DNA from 2 places in the Nonomuraea sp. NPDC049646 genome. Region 2 is predicted to be linked to the other one. Evidence: riboswitches for the same ligand, from Rfam matches in the RefSeq annotation. Region 2 holds a riboswitch; the other holds the start of a gene.
What was found. A riboswitch is a leader RNA that binds a small molecule or an ion and turns the genes downstream of it on or off. The one in region 2 is predicted to bind S-adenosylmethionine.
Positions count from the first base shown of each region.

Region 1: it holds a riboswitch for S-adenosylmethionine, as region 2 does, so the genes downstream of both, thrC (threonine synthase) here and ACIBQ8_RS27620 (aminotransferase class V-fold PLP-dependent enzyme) in region 2, are expected to answer to the same signal.

Region 1 covers NZ_JBITLU010000005.1:588,978-599,999, forward strand. Annotated here, with positions in the region: gene ACIBQ8_RS18365 (HelD family protein) at 1-1,374, shown strand, start outside; gene ACIBQ8_RS18370 (YbhB/YbcL family Raf kinase inhibitor-like protein) at 1,437-1,967, shown strand; gene ACIBQ8_RS18375 (hypothetical protein) at 2,070-2,627, opposite strand; gene groL (chaperonin GroEL) at 2,782-4,410, opposite strand; gene ACIBQ8_RS18385 (cold-shock protein) at 4,755-4,955, opposite strand; gene ACIBQ8_RS18390 (MoaD/ThiS family protein) at 5,199-5,474, opposite strand; gene thrC (threonine synthase) at 5,500-6,732, opposite strand; SAM riboswitch class I at 6,746-6,886, opposite strand; gene ACIBQ8_RS18400 (RNA polymerase sigma factor) at 6,967-7,521, opposite strand; gene ACIBQ8_RS18405 (trehalose-6-phosphate synthase) at 7,553-8,977, shown strand; gene ACIBQ8_RS18410 (MFS transporter) at 9,019-10,203, shown strand; gene ACIBQ8_RS18415 (hypothetical protein) at 10,181-10,771, opposite strand; gene otsB (trehalose-phosphatase) at 10,958-11,022, opposite strand, start outside.
Region 2 covers NZ_JBITLU010000009.1:258,262-269,283, reverse strand. Annotated here, with positions in the region: gene ACIBQ8_RS27660 (hypothetical protein) at 1-469, shown strand, start outside; gene ACIBQ8_RS27655 (type III pantothenate kinase) at 535-1,317, opposite strand; gene ACIBQ8_RS27650 (L-aspartate oxidase) at 1,321-3,846, opposite strand; gene panC (pantoate--beta-alanine ligase) at 3,931-4,764, opposite strand; gene ACIBQ8_RS27640 (DUF2520 domain-containing protein) at 4,787-5,677, opposite strand; gene ACIBQ8_RS27635 (chaplin family protein) at 6,012-6,236, opposite strand; gene ACIBQ8_RS27630 (SAM-dependent methyltransferase) at 6,431-7,393, shown strand; gene ACIBQ8_RS27625 (cytochrome P450) at 7,377-8,576, opposite strand; SAM riboswitch class IV at 8,652-8,767, shown strand; gene ACIBQ8_RS27620 (aminotransferase class V-fold PLP-dependent enzyme) at 8,814-10,109, shown strand; gene ACIBQ8_RS27615 (DoxX family protein) at 10,113-10,796, opposite strand; gene ACIBQ8_RS27610 (NADH-quinone oxidoreductase subunit D) at 10,920-11,022, shown strand, end outside.

The DNA.
Region 1 (11,022 bases), on a different contig from region 2:
CTCCACCGGGCCGCGTACCTGCTGTTCACCCACCGCGAGCGGCTGGCCAGGTCGGGCGTGATGATCGTGGGCCCGAACCGGGCGTTTTTGTCCTACATCTCCTCCGTCCTGCCCGCGCTGGGCGAGGTCAAGGTCGACCAGACCACCGTGGCCGGGCTGCTCGGCGAGCACGCCGCCGAGGAGGACCCGATGGTCTCCGCGATCAAGGGCGACGCCAGGATGGCCGCGGTGCTCGAACGGGCGCTGTGGATGCACATCGTCAAGCCCGAGGACGGCCTGGTGTTCACCAAGGGCGCCTACCGCTACCGGGTCGCCGACCACGAGGTGCGCGAGATGGTGGCCTCCCTGCGCGGCACCACCCGCTACTCGCCGGGACGGGCCGCGCTGGCCCAGCGCCTGGCCCACCAGGTGCTCGTGCGGATGGAGCAGCGCGGCGAGTCGCCCGACGACCGGGTCCAGGACGCGGTGGCCAGGTCGAGGCCGGTCAAGCAGCTCGTCGACGCGGTGTGGCCGAAACTGACGCCGGAACAGGTCCTGCACCGCCTGCTGTCCGACCCAGAATTCCTCACAAAAGCCGCCAAAACCGATTTGTCGCCTGACGAGCAGGAAATGCTGCTTTGGCGGAAGCCTTATCGGAGCTGGAAGTCCGCCAAATGGTCGGCCGCCGACGCCGCGCTCCTCGACGAGCTGCGCGACCTCATGGAACGCACCCCGTCCCTCGGCCACCTCGTCGTGGACGAGGCCCAAGACCTGTCCGAGATGCAGCTGCGGGCGCTCGGCCGGCGCTGCCGCAACGGCTCGGCCACCGTGCTCGGCGACCTGGCCCAGGGCACCACGCCGTGGTCCACCAGCTCGTGGGAGACCGTGCTGAAGCACCTCGGCCAGGACGAGGGCGAGGTGACCGAGCTGACCCTCGGCTTCCGCGTCCCGCGCGAGGTGCTCGACTACGCGGCCCGCCTGCTGCCCTCGATCGCCCCCGCGCTGGCCGCCCCGCGGTCGCTGCGTCCGGGCGCGGGCTCGCTCACGGTCCGGCCGGGCGGCGCGGTCGCCGAGGCCGCCCGGGAGGTCCTGGCCAGGGAGGGGTCGATCGGGGTCATCGTCCCCGACGCGAGGGTGGCGGCGGTCTCCGAGTCGCTGTCCGGCCTGCCGCACGCGGTGCTCGACCCCGACGCGACGCAGGACCACCGCCTGCTGATCGTGCCCGCCACGCTGGCCAAGGGCCTGGAGTACGACCACGTGATCGTCGTGGAGCCGGCCGACATCGTCGAGGCCGAGCCCCGCGGCCTGGCCCGCCTGTACGTGGTCCTGACCCGCGCGGTCACCTCGCTCACGGTGCTGCACGACAGGCCGCTCCCGGCGCAGCTCGGAACCTGACGGAGGGCGGGCACGGCCGCTTCTAGGATGGCCTGAAGGAGCTGTCAACCTAGGAGGATGCCGTGCCCGCACCCCTTCCGCATGAACACCTGCCCCCGGTCCCCGCACTCGTGGTGGAGAGCGACGACATCCGCGACGGCGAGCGGCTGAACGACCTCCACGTCTTCGACGACTGGGGGATGACCGGCGGGAACGTCTCGCCCCAGCTGCGCTGGTCGGGCGCGCCCGAGGGCACCCGCGGCTACGCCGTCACCTGCCACGACCCCGATGCCCCCACCGGCAGCGGCTTCTGGCACTGGGTGCTGTTCGACCTGCCCGGCGACACCACGGAGCTGCCGAGGGGGGCGGGCACCGGCCCCGACTTCAAGGGCCTGCCCGCCGGCGCGGTCCACGCCCGCAACGACTACGGCACCAAAGACTACGGCGGCGCCGCTCCCCCGCCCGGCGCCCCCCACCGCTACGTCTTCACGGTGCACGCGCTCGGGGTCGACGAGCTGGGCGTCGGCAGCGACGCGAGCCCGGCCGTCGTCGGCTTCAACATCACCGCCAACACGCTGGCCCGCGGTCACGTCGTCGCGCACTTCGGCGTCTGAGACCGGCACAACACCGCGGCGAAGGCGCCCCGTTCGCGTTCGGGGCGCCTTCGCCGTGGTGCCGCGTCGGGTTCGGTACGCCCGGCGCCACCAGACGGGGGTTCAGTCGCCCTGCACCAGCTCGTCGGCGAACGTGAAGTCCCCGGGGGCGTTGGACGACAGGTCCTCGTTCTCGACGGCCGACCGGCCCTCGAAGGCGTCCGAGACGTCCTCGCGCTCGCCCGACATCTCCTGGCCCTCGTCAGAGACGTCCTCGCGCTCGCCGGACATTTCCGCGCCCTCGTCCGACATGTCCGCGCCCTCGTCCGAGTTCTCGTCGCGCTCGCCCGACATGTCCTGGCCCTCGTCGGAGGCGTCCCCGTGCTCGCCGGACCTCTCGTCGGCCTCCTCGGACGACCTGTCCTCGCCCTCCTCGGACGACCCTTCCTCGCCCTCTTCCGACATCTCCCCGCGCTCGTCCTGCGACGTCCACCTCGACGGCGAGGCGCAGTAGTCGCGGTCGTACAGCTCCAGGTAGCCCGCGCAGTAGGGCACGTCGACGTACTCCAGGGACTCGTCCAGGTAACCGTGGTCGTCTGCCTGGGCGGGCATCGTCATGGCGGCCGCGGCGGCCATCATGACGGCCCCGAGCCCGAGAACGCGCGCGGTGCGGGAATTCATGTAACTACTCCTTTGTGCGGTGAATCGTCACTTCGTGTGTCGTTACTTTCCGTAGTCAATAACTACTAAACGTGACGGGATCGGACACAACAAAAGGCGGCCGGATCCTTGGAGATCCGAACCGCCTTCTGATGTGTCAGCGACCAGGCGAGGCCTAGAAGTCCATGTCGCCGCCGCCGGGCATGCCGGCCGGAGCAGCAGGGGTCTTCTCGGGCTTCTCGGCGATGACGGCCTCGGTGGTGAGGAAGAGCGCCGCGATGGAGGCGGCGTTCTGCAGCGCGGAGCGCGTCACCTTGGCCGGGTCGATGATCCCGGAGTCGAACATGTTGACGTACTCGCCGGAAGCGGCGTTGAGGCCCTCGCCCGGGGTCAGGTTGCGCACCTTCTCCACGACGACGCCGCCCTCGAGGCCCGCGTTGACCGCGATCTGCTTGAGGGGCTCCTCAAGAGCCTTCTTCACGATCGCCGCGCCGGTGGCCTCGTCGCCGTTGAGCTCGAGCTTGTCGAACGCCTTGGCGCCGGCCTGCAGCAGCGCCACGCCACCGCCGGGGACGATGCCCTCCTCGACGGCCGCCTTGGCGTTGCGGACGGCGTCCTCGATGCGGTGCTTGCGCTCCTTGAGCTCGACCTCGGTCGCCGCGCCGGCCTTGATGACCGCCACGCCACCGGCCAGCTTGGCCAGGCGCTCCTGCAGCTTCTCGCGGTCGTAGTCGGAGTCGGTGCGCTCGATCTCGGCGCGGATCTCGTTGACCCGGCCGGAGATCGCCTCGGCGTCACCGGCGCCGTCGACGATGGTGGTCTCGTCCTTGGTCACCACGACCTTGCGGGCGCGGCCGAGCAGGTCGAGGGTGGCGGTCTCGAGCTTGAGGCCGACCTCCTCGGCGATGACCTGACCGCCGGTCAGGATCGCGATGTCGCCCAGCATGGCCTTGCGGCGGTCGCCGAAGCCCGGGGCCTTGACGGCCACGGAGCGGAACAGGCCACGGATCTTGTTGACCACCAGGGTCGCCAGGGCCTCGCCCTCGACGTCCTCGGCGATGATCAGCAGCGGCTTGCCGGACTGCACGACCTTGTCGAGCAGCGGCAGCAGGTCCTTGTTGGCCGAGACCTTGCTGTTGACGATCAGGATGTACGGGTCTTCGAGAACGGCCTCCATGCGGTCGGAGTCGGTCACGAAGTACATCGACGTCATGCCCTTGTCGAAGCGCATGCCCTCGGTGAGCTCGAGCTCCAGGCCGAAGGTGTTGCTCTCCTCGACGGTGATGACGCCTTCCTTGCCGACCTTGTCCATCGCCTCGGCGATGAGCGAGCCGATCTCGGGGTCGGCGGCGGAGATGGAGGCGGTGGAGGCGATCTGCTCCTTGGTCTCCACGTCCTTGGCCAGCTTGGAGAGCTCCTCGCTGACCCGCTCGACGGCGGCCTCGATGCCCTTCTTCAGGGCCATCGGGTTGGCGCCGGCGGCCACGTTGCGCAGACCTTCGCGCACCAGAGCCTGGGCGAGCACGGTGGCCGTGGTGGTGCCGTCGCCGGCGACGTCGTCAGTCTTCTTGGCGACTTCCTTGACCAGCTCGGCGCCGATCTTCTCCCACGGGTCCTCGAGCTCGATCTCCTTGGCGATGGAGACGCCGTCGTTGGTGATCGTGGGAGCGCCCCACTTCTTCTCCAGCACGACGTTGCGCCCCTTGGGGCCCAAGGTCACCTTGACGGCGTCGGCGAGCTGGTTCATACCGCGCTCGAGACCGCGCCGGGCGTCCTCGTCAAACGCGATCATCTTGGCTGCCATAAGGCTAGACCTCCCAGATGCAGGGTGGCGTGTCCTGGACCGAGCCGACGCCCGCGACGGCATAGGCCTGCATCTCCGTTCGGCAGACCCCATCGTCTCGATCCGAGTTGTTGGCACTCTGCCACACAGAGTGCCAACGAACTGTTTAGCACTCTACCCTGCCGAGTGCAAGCCACGGGCACCCCACCCCAGCTCATCGGGCAGGTCATCGGGTGCGCCGGTTCGTACGGCGAGCCGCCCCCTGAGGCGCGGCCCGCCGTGCGAAGCCGACGGAGGAAACAGTGGCGAGCCCGTACGGACTGCGCTGCCGCACGTCCCGCCTGGTGCATACCAGCGAGGGTGAATCAGACCGTGCGGACGGACTCCGCCTGCGGCCCCTTCTGGCCCTGCGTGATCTCGAACTCGACGCGCTGTCCCTGTTCGAGAGAGCGGTACCCGTCCATCATGATCGCTGAGTAATGGACGAATACATCCTTACCACCGTCTACCGCGATGAAGCCGTAGCCCTTGTCCGCGTTGAACCACTTGACGGTGCCCTGCGCCACTTCCGACTCCTCTTACTGGGCTCGCAGATCTCGCCCATTCCTTCGCGAGACCCGTAATCGCATGACTTTTGGGAAAATCAGCCAGACGATCGCCCTCGACCATACCTGTGGCACGGGGTTTGGCAACAGAGTCAACCGACAAAACGCTAATTTCATCGAAGGCTGAGTCGTTCGAGGTTGAATTTGGTTCTAAAACAAGAAGGCGCCCACAAGGGGCGCCTTCAAGAGTCGGTGGTCCGGCGGTCAGCCGCCCGCGACGGCGGGGATGATGGAGATCTGAGTGCCTTCCGGGGCGGGAGTGTCCAGGCCCTCGGCGAAACGGACATCCTCATCACCAACGTAAACGTTGACAAAACGACGAATCTTGCCCGATTCATCCAGAATTCTCGCGCCGATCCCCGGGTAGTCGGAGTCGAGCTTGGCGAGAACGTCACGAAGAGTCGCCCCTTCGCCACTCACTTCGGCGTTACCCCCGGTGTAAGTGCGCAGAATGGTGGGAATCCGCACAGAAACGCTCATGGTTTTTGTTGCCTTTCCTGGATTGTCAGACAGTCGCGCGGAACGCGTCGAGAGAGGGCCGGATCACGGCGGTGGGCCGCGCGTCGTCGCTGATCGCGTCGAGCGTCTTCAGGCCGTCGCCGGTGTTCAGGACCACCGTCTCGGCCTCGGGGTCGAGCCTGCCCGACTCGACGAGCTTCTTCAGCACGCCCACCGTGACGCCGCCCGCGGTCTCGGCGAAGATGCCCTCGGTGGAGGCCAGGAGCTTGATGGCGGCGACGATCTCGGTGTCCGTGACGTCCTCGACGCCCCCGCCCGTGCGCCGGGCGATGTCCAGCACGTACGGCCCGTCGGCGGGGTTGCCGATGGCCAGCGACTTGGCGATCGTGTCCGGCTTGACCGGCTGGACGACGTCGTGCCCCGCCTTGTACGCCGCCGAGACCGGCGAGCACCCGGCCGCCTGCGCCCCGAACACCTTGTACGGCGTGTCCTCGACCAGCCCGAGCGCGATCAGCTCCTTGAACCCCTTGTCGATCTTCGTGAGCTGGGAGCCGGAGGCGATGGGGATGACGATCTGCTCCGGCAGCCGCCAGCCGAGCTGCTCGGCGATCTCGTACGCGAGCGTCTTGGACCCCTCGGCGTAGTAGGGCCGCAGGTTGACGTTGACGAACCCCCACCGCTCGCCCAGCGGGTCGCCGATCAGCTCCGAGCAGAACCTGTTGACCTCGTCGTACGTGCCGTCGATGCCGATCAGCCGGCCGCCGAACACCCGGGCCATGGCGATCTTGGCTGCTTCGAGGTCGGCCGGGATGAACACGCACGCGTCGAGGCCGGCCCGCGCGGCGGCGGCGGTGACCGCGCCGGCGAGGTTGCCCGTGGAGGAGCAGGAGAGCGTGTGGAACCCGAAGTTCCTGGCCGCCTCGACGGCGATGGCGACCACCCGGTCCTTGAAGGAGTGGGTGGGGTTGCCCGAGTCGTCCTTGACGTGCAGGGACCGGATGCCGAGCGCCTTGCCGAGGTTGCCGGCCTTGACCAGCTTCGTCCAGCCCGGGTTCATGTTGGGCTTGCTCGCCACGTCGGCGGGGACCGGGAGCAGGGAGCGGTAGCGCCAGATGTTGGCGGGGCCGGACTCGATGTCCGCGCGGGTCACCTGGCCGAAGGAGTAGGCCGCTTCGAGCGGCCCGAAACACTCCAGGCAGGCGAAGCTGGGGCCCAGGGGGTAGCGCGTGCCGCACTCGCGGCAGGACAGAGCGACGGCAGGACCAAAGTCGAGCGACATGAAGCGAGGCCTTCCCTCATCTTCGCCCGCGGCCACCTTGACCGCGAACCGGAATTGGCACCTTGTCCCGGTCGGCCTCGCCAGGTCGCGAGCACAAGCCGGGAGGGTTGCCGGGGCTTCGCAGGGCCGGTCCCTCCACCCCTCTGGATGAGCAATATTCAGTTGTTCGAAAAGGACTCTACCTTCTCAAGTGGTGGAAACAACCACCCGTCTCAGCATGCGAGAGGACACGTCTCACCGATAGTCCTCCCCGAGGACTCCCTGCACGTACTTGCGGGCCTGGTGGATGCGGGACTTGGCGGTGCCGAGCGGGATGTTGAGCTGCTCGGCCACCTCGTTGTAGTCGAGCTGGACGATGTCGCGCAGCACCAGCGCCTGGGCCAGGTCGGGCTTGTCGGCCTCCAGCGCCTCCATCGCGTCGAGCAGGTCGAGCCGCGAGCCGGCGATCACGCTGACCCGCCGCGCGTCCGGCTTCTGCATCGGCAGCTCCTCCGACGTCTGCTCGGCGGCCCTGCGCTTCAGCGAGCGGTAGGTGGTGCGCGCGCAGTTGGCGGTCACGATGTGCAGCCAGGTGCTGAACCTGGCCCGCCCCTCGAACCGGCCGATGTTGCGCGCCACGGCCAGCAGAGTGTCCTGCGAGGCTTCTTCCGCGTCCTGGTGATAGGGCAGGATCCGGGCGCAGTGGCGCATCACGTCAGGCTCGATCCTGGCCAGGAGCTCGCCGAGCGCGCGATGGTCTCCGGCCGCGGCCGAGCGGGCGAGTTCCTCGGTTAGCTCATCTAGCGCCATAGCTGGGATCCTATGGGCGAAGGGAGCCCAAATGAACAGCGTTCTCGTGGCGTCCAACCGCGGGCCGGTCTCCTTCACCGTCGACGACGACGGTGAGCTGACCATGAAACGCGGTGGTGGCGGCCTCGTGTCGGGCCTGTCGGGGGTGGCCAAGGAGCACGGCGTGCTGTGGGTGTGCGCCGCGCTGTCCGACGGCGACCGCAGCGCCGTGCGCCTGGCCCCGGGGGGCCGGCTCGACCGCGGCGGCTACGACACGGGCGCCCTGCGGATGCTCGACATCCCCGCGGCCACCTTCCACCGCGCCTACAACGCCGTGGCCAACTCGACCCTGTGGTTCGTCAACCACCTGCTGTACGACATCCCCAACTCCCCCAGTTTCGGCACCAAGTTCCGGCGCGAATGGGAGTCCTACCGCGACTACAACGGCGCGTTCGCGCTGGCGCTGGCCGAGGAGGCGGGGCACGGCGCGCGGGTGATGGTCCAGGACTACCACCTGACGCTCACCCCGGCGATGCTCCGCGCCGAGCGGCCCGACCTGCGCATCGCCCACTTCAGCCACACGCCGTGGGCGCCTCCCGAGTACTTCTCCCTGCTGCCCGACGCGGTCACCAGGGAGGTGCTCGACGGCATCCTTGGGGCCGACCACGCGGGCTTCCTCACCGCCCGGTGGGCGGCGGCGTTCATGGACTGCTGCGAGGCGCTGCTGGGCGCGCGGGTGGACCGCGCGGCCGGCACGGTCGCCCACGAGGGCAGGACGACCCGCGTCGGCGTGCACAGCCTGGGCGTGGACGGCGCGGCGCTGTGGGCGCGGGCCTGCGAGCCCGACGTCGAGTCGCACATGGCAGCGCTGGCCGAACAGGTGGTCGGACGCCGGCTGATCGTCCGCATCGACCGCACCGAGCTGTCCAAGAACATCGTGCGCGGCCTGCTGGCCTACCGGGAGTTCCTGGCCGCCCATCCGGAGTGGCACGGCAAGGTGGTCCACCTGGCCTTCGCCTATCCCAGCCGGCACGACCTGCCCGAATACCGCGAGTACACCGCGTCGGTGCAGCGCTGCGCGCGCGAGATCGAGGACGAGTACGCCACCGAGGACTGGGACCCGGTCATCCTCAACGTCAACGACGACTACCCGCGCTCGCTGGCCGCCTACCGGCTGGCGGACGTGCTGCTGGTCAACCCCATCCGTGACGGCATGAACCTGGTCGCCAAGGAGGGGCCGGTCCTGTCGCCGCGCTGCGCCCTGGTGCTCTCGCGCGAGGCGGGGGCGGCGGCCGAGCTGGGGCCGTACGCGCTGGTGGTCAACCCCTACGACGTGAGCGGCACGGCGGACGCGCTGCACCAGGCCCTGGTGATGCCCGAGGACGAACGCCGGCGGCGCCGCGACCGGCTGCACGAGGCGGCCACCGCGCTGCCGCCGCACAAGTGGCTGGAGTCCCAACTCGACGCCCTGCTTTAACATGAGAAGTCGGGTTCACTGCCAATGACGGAGGCTGCCGCGTGTCGACGGTCTCAGTGCCCATCAGACTCGTCCGGGACCGTCCTACCTGGCTCATCTACTTCCTGCTCGGCACGTTCGCCACGTTCGTGTACGGCCTGAGCGCCGCCCTCCCGCTCCTGCGCGCCGACCAGCGCACCACGGCCACCGTCGCCGGGCTGCACGGCACCGCCATGGCGGTCGGGACGATCGCCGCCGGGCTCGCGCTCCCCCTGCTCACCAGGCTGCTCGGCCGGCGCTCGACGTGCTGGCTCGGCCTGGCCGGGATGAACGCCGGCGTGCTGCTGGTCATGGCCGCCTCCGCGCTGCCCCTGACGCTGCTCGGCTACGGCGTGGCCGGCGGCTTCGGCTCGGTCATGCTCTACGCGGCGATGGCCGAGCTCAGCGACCATCACGGGGCCGCCGGGCCGGCCGCGCTCAGCGAGGCCAACGCCGTGGGCGTGCTGGTGGGGATGGTGGCGACGTTCGTGCTCAGCCAGGTGGCGCAGAGCGCGCTCGGCTGGCGGGCCGCCCTGCTGGTCACCCCGGCCGTCAGCGTCCTGCTGGCCTTGTCGCTGGGCCGCTCCTGGCCCGCGCCCCGGCGGGCCGCCGGCGGGCAGGGCGGCATGCTCGCCGGGGAGGCCGTCCCGGTGCGGGCGGGCGGCGGGTGGCGCTTCCATCTGGCCGGGGGCGTGCTGTTCTGCTGCGTGGCGCTGGAGTTCTCGTTCAACCTGTGGGCCGCCGACCTGTTCGCCCTCAGGACGGGCGTGCCGGCGGCCGTCGCGGCGACCGGGCTGACGGCGTTCGTCAGCGGCATGGCGGCGGGCAGGTTCGCCGGCGCGCAGCTCGCGCTGCGGCTGCCGGCCACGCCGCTGCTGGCCGGCGCGCTGGGGCTGATGGCCTTCGGCTGGGCGCTGTTCTGGGCGAGCACCGCGCCGATCCTGTCGTACGTGGGGCTGGCGCTGAGCGGGCTGGGCGCGTCGCTGCAGTTCCCGCTCGCGCTGAGCACGCTGATCGCCGCCTCCGGCGACCGGGCGGACCGGGCGGCGGCCGCCTCGCCCGTGTGGGCGGGCGCCGCCATGGCGATCGGCCCGCTGCTGCTCGGCGCGGTGGCCGACGGCTACGGCACCGGGAACGCGTTCCTGCTGGTGCCCGTGGTCATCGGCCTGGCGGTCGCCGGGGTGCTCATCTCCAGTCGGCGTACTTGAGCGTGTCGGCCAGGCCGGGGGTGTCCCACTGGTCGACGACGAGGATCCGGCTCTTCGGCAGGTACCACTCGCGCTGGGTGAAACGGGCCTTGACGCCGCCGCCCGAGTAGCTGACGCAGGTGGCCTGCCAGGCGTTGTAGGCGGCCTTGTGCCCCGCCCCCACCTGCCGGTAGCCCCTGGTGACCTTGGGGCCGACGACCTCGCCCCACTTGCGGTTGATCGGGCAGGGCTGCACGTCGCTGGCCGGATAGTACGGGTTCTTGCCCGTGTAGGGCCCGAACCCCTCGGCGCCCCGCTTGATCGCGCCGGGCCCGAGGACGTAGAACGCGTCGCACTCGGGCGAGCCCCAGCCCTGCGGCTTGGCGCACCGGCCGGTGACCACCTGGACGACGTCGCCGCCCGTGCGGTGGACCACCCACTCGATCGGGATGTAGAGCGTCAGGCCGCCACGCAGCTTGAGCTGCTGCGCGGGAGCGGCGGAGGCGGCGCCGGGGACGGCGAGCGCGGCCGCCAGGGTCGCCAGGGTCGCGGCCGAGGCGGCGGCGAGAGCGAGAGATCGTCGTGACATGCGCACCAACGTAGGACCCGCCACTTGCAGCCCAATCACGAACGGCTGAAAGCCGCGAACCACCCCCACCACGAACGGCTGAAAGCCGCGAACCACCCCGAAGCGGGCCCGATCACGAACGGCGGAAAGCCGCGAGCCGGCCCGAACGGCGCAGGGCCGCGAGCCGGCTCACGAACGGCTGGGGCGTCAGGGGCGGGTGAAGGCCGTCGTCAGCTCCCGCAGCAGCGCCACCACGCCGTCGGGCCCGTCGA
Region 2 (11,022 bases):
GAAGATCGCGACGGGCATCCTCGCCATCGCCGCCACCAGCGCCGTGGCCCTGTCGCTTCCTTCGGCCGCCAGCGCCACCACCGCCGACTTCGACGACTACTCCGACTACTGGGGCCCGGTGTACGCCAAGTACCACCTGGCCAAGGCCCAGGGTCACGTCAGCGTCGAGTGGGACGAGGAGGACTCCAACGAGGTCCACGTCACCGGCCGGCTGTACGACCTGGACAACCGCGACTACGACGAGGGCGGCAAGTGCGCGTACGTGAAGTTCCAGGCCGAGGACTCCGACGGCGACTGGTCCACGGTCTACACCAGGAAGTACTGCGGCTTCCCCGGCTACAAGAAGTTCCACTTCGAGGAGAACGACGTCTTCACCCTGCGGGCCAAGGTCTGCCAGGTTCCCGAGCAGGGCACCTTCGCCACCAAGTGCGGCCCCTGGAGCGAGCTCTACAGCGCCGAGAACGAGTGACCCTCGCCGGCGACACCACGATCGACAGGCGGCCCCCTTTCCGAGCGGGGGCCGCTTGTCACGTTCTAAGCGGTATTGCGGTGATAAATCAGGCGCAGGCCGATGAGGGTCAGCCACGGCTCGTGCACGTCGATCGAGCGGGACTCGCCGACCACCAGCGCGGCGTGGCCGCCGGTCGCCACGACGGTCACCTCGTCGGGGTCCTCGGCCAGCTCGGCGGCCATGCGCTCGACGATGCCGTCGACCTGGCCGGCGAAGCCGTAGATGATGCCGGCCTGCAGCGCCTCGACCGTGTTCTTGGCGATCACCGAGCGCGGCCTGACCAGCTCGACCTTGTGCAACTGGGCGCCGGCGGCGGCCAGGGCGTCGACCGAGATCTCGATGCCGGGGGCGGTGACCGCCCCGACGTACTCGCCCTTGGCCGACACCGCGTCGAAGGAGGTGGCGGTGCCGAAGTCGACGATGATGCACGGGCCGCCGTACTGGTCGATGGCGGCCAGGGCGTTCACGATGCGATCGCTGCCCACCTCTTTGGGGTTGTCCATGCGCACCGGCACGCCCGTGCGCACGCCGGGCTCCACGATCACGGCGGTGACGTCGCCGTAGTAGCGACGGCACATCTCCCGCATCTCGTTGAGCACGCTCGGCACGGTCGAGCAGATGGCGATGCCGCTGATGTCGGCGCCCTTGAGCAGGGGTGACTGGGCCAGCAGCCCCTGGAGCACGACGGCGATCTCGTCGGCGGTGCGGCGGGCGTCGGTGGCCAGCCTCCAGTGCTCGATGACGTCCTCGCCCTCGAACAGCCCCAGCACCGTGTGCGTGTTGCCGACGTCGATCGTGAGCAGCATCAATTACCCCCGCAAATCCAGTGCGATGTCCAGGGCCGGCGCCGAGTGGGTGAGCGCTCCCACCGCAAGGTAGTCAACGCCAGTTTCAGCCACATCACGAGCCGATTCCAAGGTCAATCCCCCACTCGCTTCAAGCGCAACCCTGTTTTTCGCCCGACTTTTCACGATTTGTACGGCATGTACGGTGTCCTCGACCGTGAAGTTGTCCAGCAGGATCTCCTCGGCGCCCTCGTCCAGCAGGGGCTCCAGCTGGTCGAGCCGGTCGATCTCGACCTCGATCGGCACCTCGGGAAAACGCTCCCGCACCGCGCGGTACGCCTCGGCCACGCCGCCGGCCGCCACCACGTGGTTGTCCTTGATCAGGGCCGCGTCCGACAGCGACATGCGGTGGTTGACGCCGCCGCCGCAGCGCACGGCGTACTTCTCCAGGGACCGCAGACCCGGCAGGGTCTTGCGGCTGTCGCGCACCCGCGCGCGCGTGCCCTCGATCGCGGCCACCCACCTGGCGGTCAGCGTGGCCACCCCGGACAGGTGCGTGAGCAGGTTGAGCGCGGTGCGCTCGGCGGTCAGCACGGCCCGCGTCGGGCCCTCGACCGTCATCAGCACGTCGCCGGCCGCCACCCGCTCGCCGTCCTTGGCCCGCCGCTCGGCGCGAGCGGCGCCCAGCCGCAGGAAGACCGCCTCGGCCACGGCCAGCCCGGCCACCACGCCGTCCTTGCGGGCCACCACGTCGGCGGCCGAACGCTGCTCGGCCGGGATCGTGGCCAGGCTGGTCACGTCGCCCGCCTCCTGCAGGTCCTCTTCGAGCGCGCGGTCGATCAGCGCGTCGACCTCGGCCGGGTCGAGCCCGGCGGCGGTCAGCTCCTGCGCCAGCCGCGGCGGCATCGCCTCGCCGTGCGGGGTGTACGTCATGCGAAGGCCCTCCTCGGTCAGGGTCACGTCCAGGTGGCCCAGCCACTCATTGTCGTCGCGGCTCTCGTGGTCCTCGCGCCAGTGGGAGCCGCGCGTCTCCAGCCTGGCCGCCGCCACGCCGGTCAGGACGGCGGCGACGGTGAGGAGGTTGCTCGCCTCCCACGACTCGGTGCAGGCGGGCACCTCGACCGGCGTCCAGAGCGCGTCGCGCAGCGCCTTCGACGTGGCCTGCAGCGACGCGCGGCTGCGCAGCACCCCGGCGCCGGCGCTCATGTGCGCCTGGATCCTGGGCCTGGCCCTCGGGTCCACCAGGCCCGTCGCGGCCCGCCCGTCGACCGGCTCGCCCGGCTCGGGACGCGTCCGGTGGATGTCCTCGGCGATGCGCTCGGCGAAGACCAGGCCCTCAAGGAGCGAGTTGGACGCCAGCCGGTTGGCGCCGTGGACGCCGGTGCAGGCCACCTCGCCGCAGGCGTACAGACCCTCGATCGAGGTGCGGCCGGACAGGTCGGCGCGGACGCCGCCGCTGGCGTAGTGGGCGGCCGGGGAGACGGGGATCGGCTCGGTGACCGGGTCGATGCCGTGCTCCCGGCAGACGGCGTAGATGGTGGGGAAGCGGCTCTCCCACTTGTCCCTGCCGAAGTGGCGGCCGTCGAGGAAGACGTGGTCGCGGCCGCTCTCGCGCATGGTCCTGGTGATCGCCTTGGCCACGATGTCGCGCGGGGCCAGGTCGGCCAGCTCGTGCACGCCCTGCATGAACCGGTTGCCCTCGTGGTCGACGAGGAAGGCGCCCTCGCCCCTGACCGCCTCGGAGATCAGCGGCTGCTGGCCCGTCGAGCCCTCCCCCAGCCACAGCACGGTCGGGTGGAACTGCACGAACTCGATGTCGCGCACGACCGCCCCCGCCCTGAGCGCGAGCGCCACGCCGTCGCCGGTGGACACGACCGGGTTGGTGGTCGCGGCGTAGACCTGGCCCATGCCGCCGGTGGCCAGCACGACCGCCCGCGCCAGGACCGCCCCGACGCCGTCACGGGCGCCCTCGCCCATGACGTGCAGGGTCACTCCCCTGGCCCGGCCGCGGGCGTCCTTGAGCAGGTCGAGCACGAGCGCGTGCTCGATCACCTCGATCGAGCCGGCGCGCACCGCCTCGACCAGCGCCCGCTGCACCTCGGCGCCCGTGGCGTCGCCGCCGGCGTGCACGATCCGGTGACGCCGGTGGCCGCCCTCCCTGGTGAGCTGGAGCTCGCCGTCGGGGGTGCGGTCGAACCGGGCGCCGCGCTCCATGAGCCGCCGCAGCGCGCCCGGCCCCTCGGTCACCAGGGTTCGTACGGCCCTGGTGTCGCACAGCCCGACCCCGGCGAGCAACGTGTCGCTCAGGTGCTCCTCGGGGGTGTCGCGCGGGTCGAGCACGGCGGCGATGCCCCCCTGGGCCCACTTGGTGGACCCGGCGGACAGCACGTCCTTGGTGACGACCAGGACCTTGGCCGCGGGATCCAGCTCGGCATGACGCAGCGCCACGGTCAGGCCCGCGACGCCGGAGCCGACGACGACCACGTCCGCCTCGACCGTCCAGCCGGGTTCGGGGGCCGTCAGACGCCGGGGAATCGCCGGTGCACTCATGGGGGTCTCCTCACTGAGGCGATTTCGTCACTATGACGATAACGCCTCCCGCAGCATGGACATGCCCCGGGGGCGCCCTACGGATCAGTGACGAAGGCTCAGCACGACGTTGTCGATCAGCCGGGTGCCGCCCACCCGGGCCGCCACGGCGAGCACGGCCGAGCCCTCGTAGGAGTCGTCGACCTCCTTGAACGTCGCCGGATCGACCAGCGCCAGGTAGTCGAGGTCGAGGTCGGGCCCGGCCTCGTCGAGCACCGCGCGGGCGGTGGAGCGGATCGCGCCGGCGGTGAGCTCGGCCGCGCCCGCCCGCAGGGCGCGGGACAGGGCCAGCGCCACCGTGCGGTCGCGCGCCGACAGGTAACGGTTGCGGCTGGACAGGGCCAGGCCGTCGGGCTCGCGCACGGTGGGCGCGCCGACGATCTCGACGGCCAGGTCGAGGTCGGCCACCATGCGGCGGATGACGGCGAGCTGCTGGGCGTCCTTCTGGCCGAAGATCGCCACGTCGGGACGGACCAGGTTGAACAGCTTGAGCACCACCGTCAGCACGCCGTCGAAGTGGCCGGGCCTGGAGGCGCCCTCGACGATCGAGCCCATCTCGCCCGCGCAGACGCTCACCTGCCGGTCGGGGCGGTACATGTCCTCGGGCGAGGGCGCGAACACGACGTGCACGTCCTCCTCCCGGCACACGTCGAGGTCGGCGTCGAACGTACGGGGATAGCGGGAAAAATCCTCGTTAGGACCGAATTGCAGCGGGTTGACGAAGATGCTGACGACGACCTGGTCGGCGCGCACGCGGGCGGCCCTGATCAGCGACCGGTGGCCCTCGTGCAGCGCGCCCATGGTCGGGACCAGCGCCACCCGGCCCGTGCCGCGCGCCTTCGCCAGGTCGTCCCGGTTGCCGGCCACGATCAGATCCATTGCTGCCCTCCACACCCGACGGTCAGGTCCATATATTGCCCCCAAGCGCGTCGAGCAGCCGCTCCGCCTCCTCCGGTTTGAGCAGCCCCGCGGCCAGCGCCCGGTCGGCGGTGAGCCGGGCCAGCGCGATGTAGGCGTCGGCGGCCTCCGGGGCGGCCAGGATCAGCGCGTCGACGTGTTTGCGCACCGTGCCTGCGTCGCCGCGGACGACCGGCCCGGTCAGCCCGGCGATGCCCAGCCGCAGCACGTTGTCGAGCGCCGCGCCGAGCAGCGGGCCCAGCATCCGGCCCGGGTGCTCGACGCCGATGCGCCCGAGCAGCTCCTCGGACTCGGCGATGAGCGTGACCATGTGGTTGGCGGCGTTGGCCAGGGCCGCGTGGTAGAGCGCGCGGTCGCTCTCGGCGATCCAGACCGGCTCGCCGCCCATCTCGATCACCAGCGCCTCGGCGACCGGCCGCAGCAGGTCGGGGGCGGTGACGCCGAACGAGATGCCGGTGATCTTGTTGAGGTCGTCGTCGCGGCCGGTGAAGGTCATGACCGGGTGGAGCGCGAGCGGCAGCGCGCCCACGCCGGCTGCGGGTTCGAGCACCGACAGGCCGTACGCGCCGCTGGTGTGGACGAGCAGCTTGCCCTGGAGGTCGGCGCCCGTACGGGCCAGGCCGGCCACGAGGTCGGGCAGCGCGTCGTCGGGGACGGTCAGCAGGATGAGCTGGGCGGCGGCCACCACCTCGTCGGGCCGCGTCAGCTCCACCCCGAGCCGGTCGGCGGCCCACCTTCGCGACCTGTCGGAGACCCCGCTCGCGGCCACGATCCGGTGGCCCGCCTGCGCCAGCGCGGCGCCGAGCGCGGAGCCGACCTTGCCCGCGCCGAGCACGCCGACGGTCAGCCGTGCCGGGCGATCACCTGCGTCCATGACGTCTCACCCCTGTCGACCGTGATGGCACTGCCGACCAGCGTAACCGGCGGGCGGCGCCGCACATGTCGCGGGCCGACGAACGCGGTCAGGCATGTCCGCCGCTTTACCGACCGTTGAGTTAACGACAAATGCGACAGGGGCATACGAATCGTGCACCCCCTGTCGAAAGAGATGAGGAGAGGGGTCCACGCACGACGACGGGCGCCGGGTCCTGACAACCCGACGCCCGCCTGGATGCGACCTCTTGGAGGTGCACTGACCGGTCATCCGCCGACTGACCGGCCGGGATCAGAGCCCGGACCGCGCGCGAGCGGTCCGGGCTCTCCCTGCCTCAGCGGCTGTAGACCGCGGTGTTGGGGCTCCCCTGACAGCCGTTGATCGGCACGGCCTGGATGCCGATGTTGTTGCCGCAGACGGGCACGACGGCGGTGATGGGGAGGTGGATCGGGCTGCCGCTCAGGATGCCGTTGTTGCCGTGGGTGACGTCGTCGGCGTACGCGGGGGCCGCCAGCGCCAGCAGGGCAATGGCACCTGCCATGACCAGAGTCTTCTTCACGGGGGGCTCCTCTCAGTATGCGGCCGTTGCGGCCGCAATGCTTTGGTGGAGCGATCCGGCTCGCCGCTTACCGCGGATGGGCGAAACGCAGTCGCTCGGTGACAGTACGTAAACGTTAGCGCAATGTAGCGACCAAGTGTAGTCAATCAATGACTTAGCGTGGTGAGAGCCGGAGTCATGAGATAGTCAGCGTCATGTGGCTCACCTGGCGCGCAGCGACCGAGCGCGCGCTCTACGGCGAGGAGGGTTTCTACCTCCGCGAACGCCCTTCGCGCCACTTCCGCACCTCGGTCGGGGCCTCGGCGGTGTTCGCCGAGGCGATCCTGACCCTGCTGGCGGAGGTCGACGACGACCTCGGCTCACCCGAGTGGCTCGACCTGGTCGACATCGGCTCGGGCGAGGGCGTGCTGGTCCGCCGCGTCCTCGACCTGGCCGAGCCCGCTCTGCGCGACCGGCTCCGGGTCACGTGCGTCGACCTGTCGCCCAGGCCCCCTGGCCTGCCCGACGAGGTCGAGTGGCGCCGCTGCCTGCCGTCCAGCATCACCGGCCTGGCCGTGGCCAACGAGTGGCTCGACAACATCCCTATCGACGTGGCCGAGCAGACCTCCGGCGGCCCGCGCCTGGTCATGGTCAACACCCGCACCGGGGAGGAGCGCCTCGGCGGCCCGCTGCGGCCCGCCGACCGCGAGTGGCTCGACCGCTGGTGGCCGCTGCCGCACGTGGGCACCCGCGCCGAGATCGGCCGTCCCCGTGACGACGCCTGGGCCTCCGTTCTGGTACGCCTCGCCCGCGGCCGGGCGATAGCCGTGGATTATGCACACCCTGTGGATAACCGACCGCTCTGTGGCACGCTGACCGGTTACCGCGACGGCGCGGTCGTCGCCCCCGTCCCCGACGGGACCTGCGACATCACCGCCCACGTCGCGCTCGACGCGTGCGCCGAGGCCGGGCGGCGGGCCGGCGCGATATCCACAACCTTGTCCACACAGCGTGACATGTTGCGGGCGCTGGGCCTCACCGGCGCCCGGCCGCCGGTCGAGCTCGCCCGCACCGATCCGCGCGGCTACGTGCGCGCGTTGTCGAGGGCGTCGGAGGAGGGCGAGCTGATCGATCCGGCCGGGCTCGGCGGGTTCGGCTGGCTCAGCCAGAGCCGGTGACGTCGAGGTCGAGCGAGCGCAGGCCGCGGATGACGAAGCCCGGCTTGTAGACCGGCTCGGCGCGCAGCTCGATCGTCCCGACCCGGTCCAGCAGGGCGGTGAACGACTCCGTCAGCTCGATCCTGGCCAGCGGCGCGCCCAGGCAGAAGTGGATGCCGGCGCCGAAGGAGATGTGCGGGTTGTCCGGACGGCCCAGGTCGAGCCGGTCCGGGTCCTCGAACACCTCGGGGTCCCTGTTGGCCGAGCCGAACAGGCAGGCGACCTCCGAGCCGCGCGGGATCCGCACGCCGTGCACCTCGATGTCCTCCAGCACCCAGCGCTCGAAGAGCTGCAACGGGGTGTCGTAGCGCAGCAGCTCCTCGATGGCGGTCGGCAGCAGCGAACGGTCGGCGCGCAGCCGGGCCAGCTCCCCGGGGTTCTTCAGCAGGGCCCGCCAGCCGTTGCCGGTGACGTTGACCGTGGCCTCGTGGCCGGCGTTGAGCAGCAGCACGCAGGTGCCGGCCAGCTCGTCGAGGGTCAGCTCGGGGATCGCGGCCAGGGCGCTGACCAGGTCCTCGCCGGGGTTCGCGAGCCGGTCGCGGGCCAGGTCCTTGAGGTAGGACTCGAACTCCTCGGCCGCGCGGACCGCCTGGTGCTGGGTCTCCAGGCTGGGGTTGAGCTCGTACATGCCGCACATGTCGGCCGACCAGGGGCGCAGCAGGTGACGGTCCTGCTCGGGCACGCCGAGCATCTCGGCGATGACGGTGACCGGCAGCGGCTCGGCGACCTCGGCGATCAGGTCGCCGCCGCCCTTCTCGACGTAGGCGTCGATCAGGCCCTCGGCGATGGCCCGGACGCGCGGGCGCAGCGACTCGACCATGCGCGGCGTGAACGCCTTGGACACCAGCCGGCGCAGCCTCGTGTGGTCCGGCGGCTCGACCTCCAGCATGCCGTTCCTGCTGACCCGCCAGAAGGCTTCCTGGAACTCCGGCGCAGGCTGCCGGCCGAACTCCTCGTGCGTGGCGACGTGGGTGTAGTCGCGGCCCAGCCGCCGGTCCCGGAGCAGCGCGTTCACGTCGGCGTGCCGGGAGATCAGCCACTGGTTGGACGGCTCGAAGTAGCGGACGGGCGCCTCGCGCCTCAGCTCGTCGTACGCCGGATAGGGGTCGACGACGAAATCCGGATTCCAGGGATCAAAGCGCACTATTTCATCTTATGAGACGGGTTGACCTGCTGAGCTTGCGAATCATGCCCGGGTGTCGGTTATAGTGCCGTCGTAGGTCATGAGTGCCAGCGACAAGCCCCGGCTAGCTGGCCGGCAACCCTCGCGTCCGCGGCGGGGTGCCCCGGGTGAAGACCTGGTCCGTCACGAGGTGTGGCGGGCAAGCGCGGGCTCCGTGGCTGCTTCCAGGGGTCCGACCGACCCGTGAGGAGCTGTGCCGTGTCCACTCTGACGATCTTCAACTCCGTCCCCGCCCAGGCCGCCGCCGAGGCCCCCGCCCCCGCCGCCGCCTCCGGGCGGTCGATCCCCGCCGTGCTCGGCGCCGACCTCGAAGTGCCGGTCAAGGGCGGCCGGCTGGTGAGCTACGCCAACCTCGACTACGCGGCCAGCGCGCCCTGTCTTGAGCCGGTCAGCGCCGCCGTCGCCGCCGCGCTCCCGGCCTACTCCAGCGTCCACCGCGGCGCGGGCTACGCCTCCCAGCTCACCACCGCCCGCTACGAGCAGGCCCGCCACACGGTCCGGGCCTTCGTCGGCGCCCGCCCGGACGACGCCGTCATCTTCACCCGCAACACCACCGACGCCACCAACCTGCTGGCCGGCTGCCTGCCCGAGGGCACGACCGTCGTCGTCTTCGACTCCGAGCACCACGCCTCGCTGCTGCCCTGGGAGCGGTCCGTGCGCCTGGCGCCGCCCGCCTTCCCCGGCGCGGCCGTCCGCGCCGCCGACGAGGCGCTGGCCGGGATCGAGGGCCCCAAGCTGCTCGTGGTCACCGCCGCCTCCAACGTCACCGGCGAGCTGTGGCCCATCGCCGCCCTCGCCCACATCGCCCACCGGCACGGCGCCCGGATCCTGGTGGACGCGGCCCAGCTCGTCCCGCACCGCAGGCTCAACCTGACCGCGCTCGACCTGGACTACGTCGCCTTCTCCGGCCACAAGCTGTACGCGCCCTTCGGCGCCGGCGTGCTGATCGGACGCCGTGACTGGCTGGCGGCGGGCGAGCCGTACCTGAAGGGCGGCGGCGCGGTGCGCTCGGTGGGCGAGACCACCGAGTGGCACGACGACCCCGAGCCCCGCCACGAGGCCGGCACCCCCAACGTGCTCGGCGCCATCGCCCTGGCCGCCGCCTGCGACGCGCTCACCGCCACGGGGTGGACGGAGCTGGTGCGCGAGGAGGAGCGCCTGATCGCCCGGCTGCGCACCGGTCTGGCCTCGATCGACGGGGTGCGCGAGCTGTCGTTGTGGGGCGAGGACCACCCGCGGGTGGGGATCGTGTCGTTCGTCGTGGACGGCTACTCGGCCCGGGAGGTGGCCGAGGCGCTGTCCGGCGAGTACGGCATCGGCGTGCGGGACGGGAAGTTCTGCGCGCACCCGTTCGTCCGGCACCTGCTGGGCACCTCGGACGGGGGCTGCGAGGACGGCACCGCCTCGGCGGTGCGCGCCTCCATCGGCATCGGCAGCACGCAGGAGCACGTCGACCGCCTGATCGAGGCCCTGCGCGACCTGGTCAGCCGCTGAGGCTCAGCGGTTGGGCGGCTTCTGCTGGTGCGGCTCGTCGGACACCAGGGCGTCGATGTCCCGCATGTCCTCGTCGTTGAGGTGCCCGGGACGCGGCGCGTTGGGCTGCCGCGGCACATTGGGCTGCTCGGCCTCGCCTGCGGGCCGGGCCGGCGTCGTCGGGCCGCCCTCGGGCCCGGCCTGCGCGACCGGCCCCTCGGTGACGACCGTCGTCGGCTCGGCGCGGCGGGCCGGCCGGTGCGCGGCGAGGTCGTCCTCGGCGATCTGGCGTTCCCTGCGGCGGCGGTACGTCGAGTGGAAGATGCCGTCGAGGCCGATGCGGCCGCCGCCCAGCGCGGCGAGCATCAGGGACAGCGCCCCGAGCGCGCCCGGCAGCTCCCATCCCCCGGTCTGCGACAACACCCCATGGCCCGCGTGCACGAAGACGATCGCGCCGATCATGTCGATGAGCAGCAGCAACGCCACCGGCCGGACCAGCAGGCCGAGGATCAACAGGGCGCCGCCGACCAGTTCGACGATGGCGGCGAATCCGGCCGACAACTCGGGCATGGGCACGCCCATCTCGCGGAACTGCCCCGCCGCGGCACCGAGCCCGCCCTGCCACTTCTGCCAGCCGTGCGCCACGAAGATCACACCGAGTACCACCCGGGAGATCAGGGCCGCCACATCAAACAGGACTCTCTTCACAGTGCTTTCTCCCCCCGTTCCCGGTATTGATCCCCATGTCTGGCTTCGGGATGCGTTGCCATACGATTCCTTGACCATCCCCCACGCTGGATCACCCCGTGGGACGGTGGCAGCATGGGCCCTATGAAGGAACGCGTGGTCGGGATCGGCGCCGGCGCGAAGGAGCTGGCGACCGAGGACATGATCCTCAACATCGGCCCCCAGCATCCCTCCACGCACGGCGTGC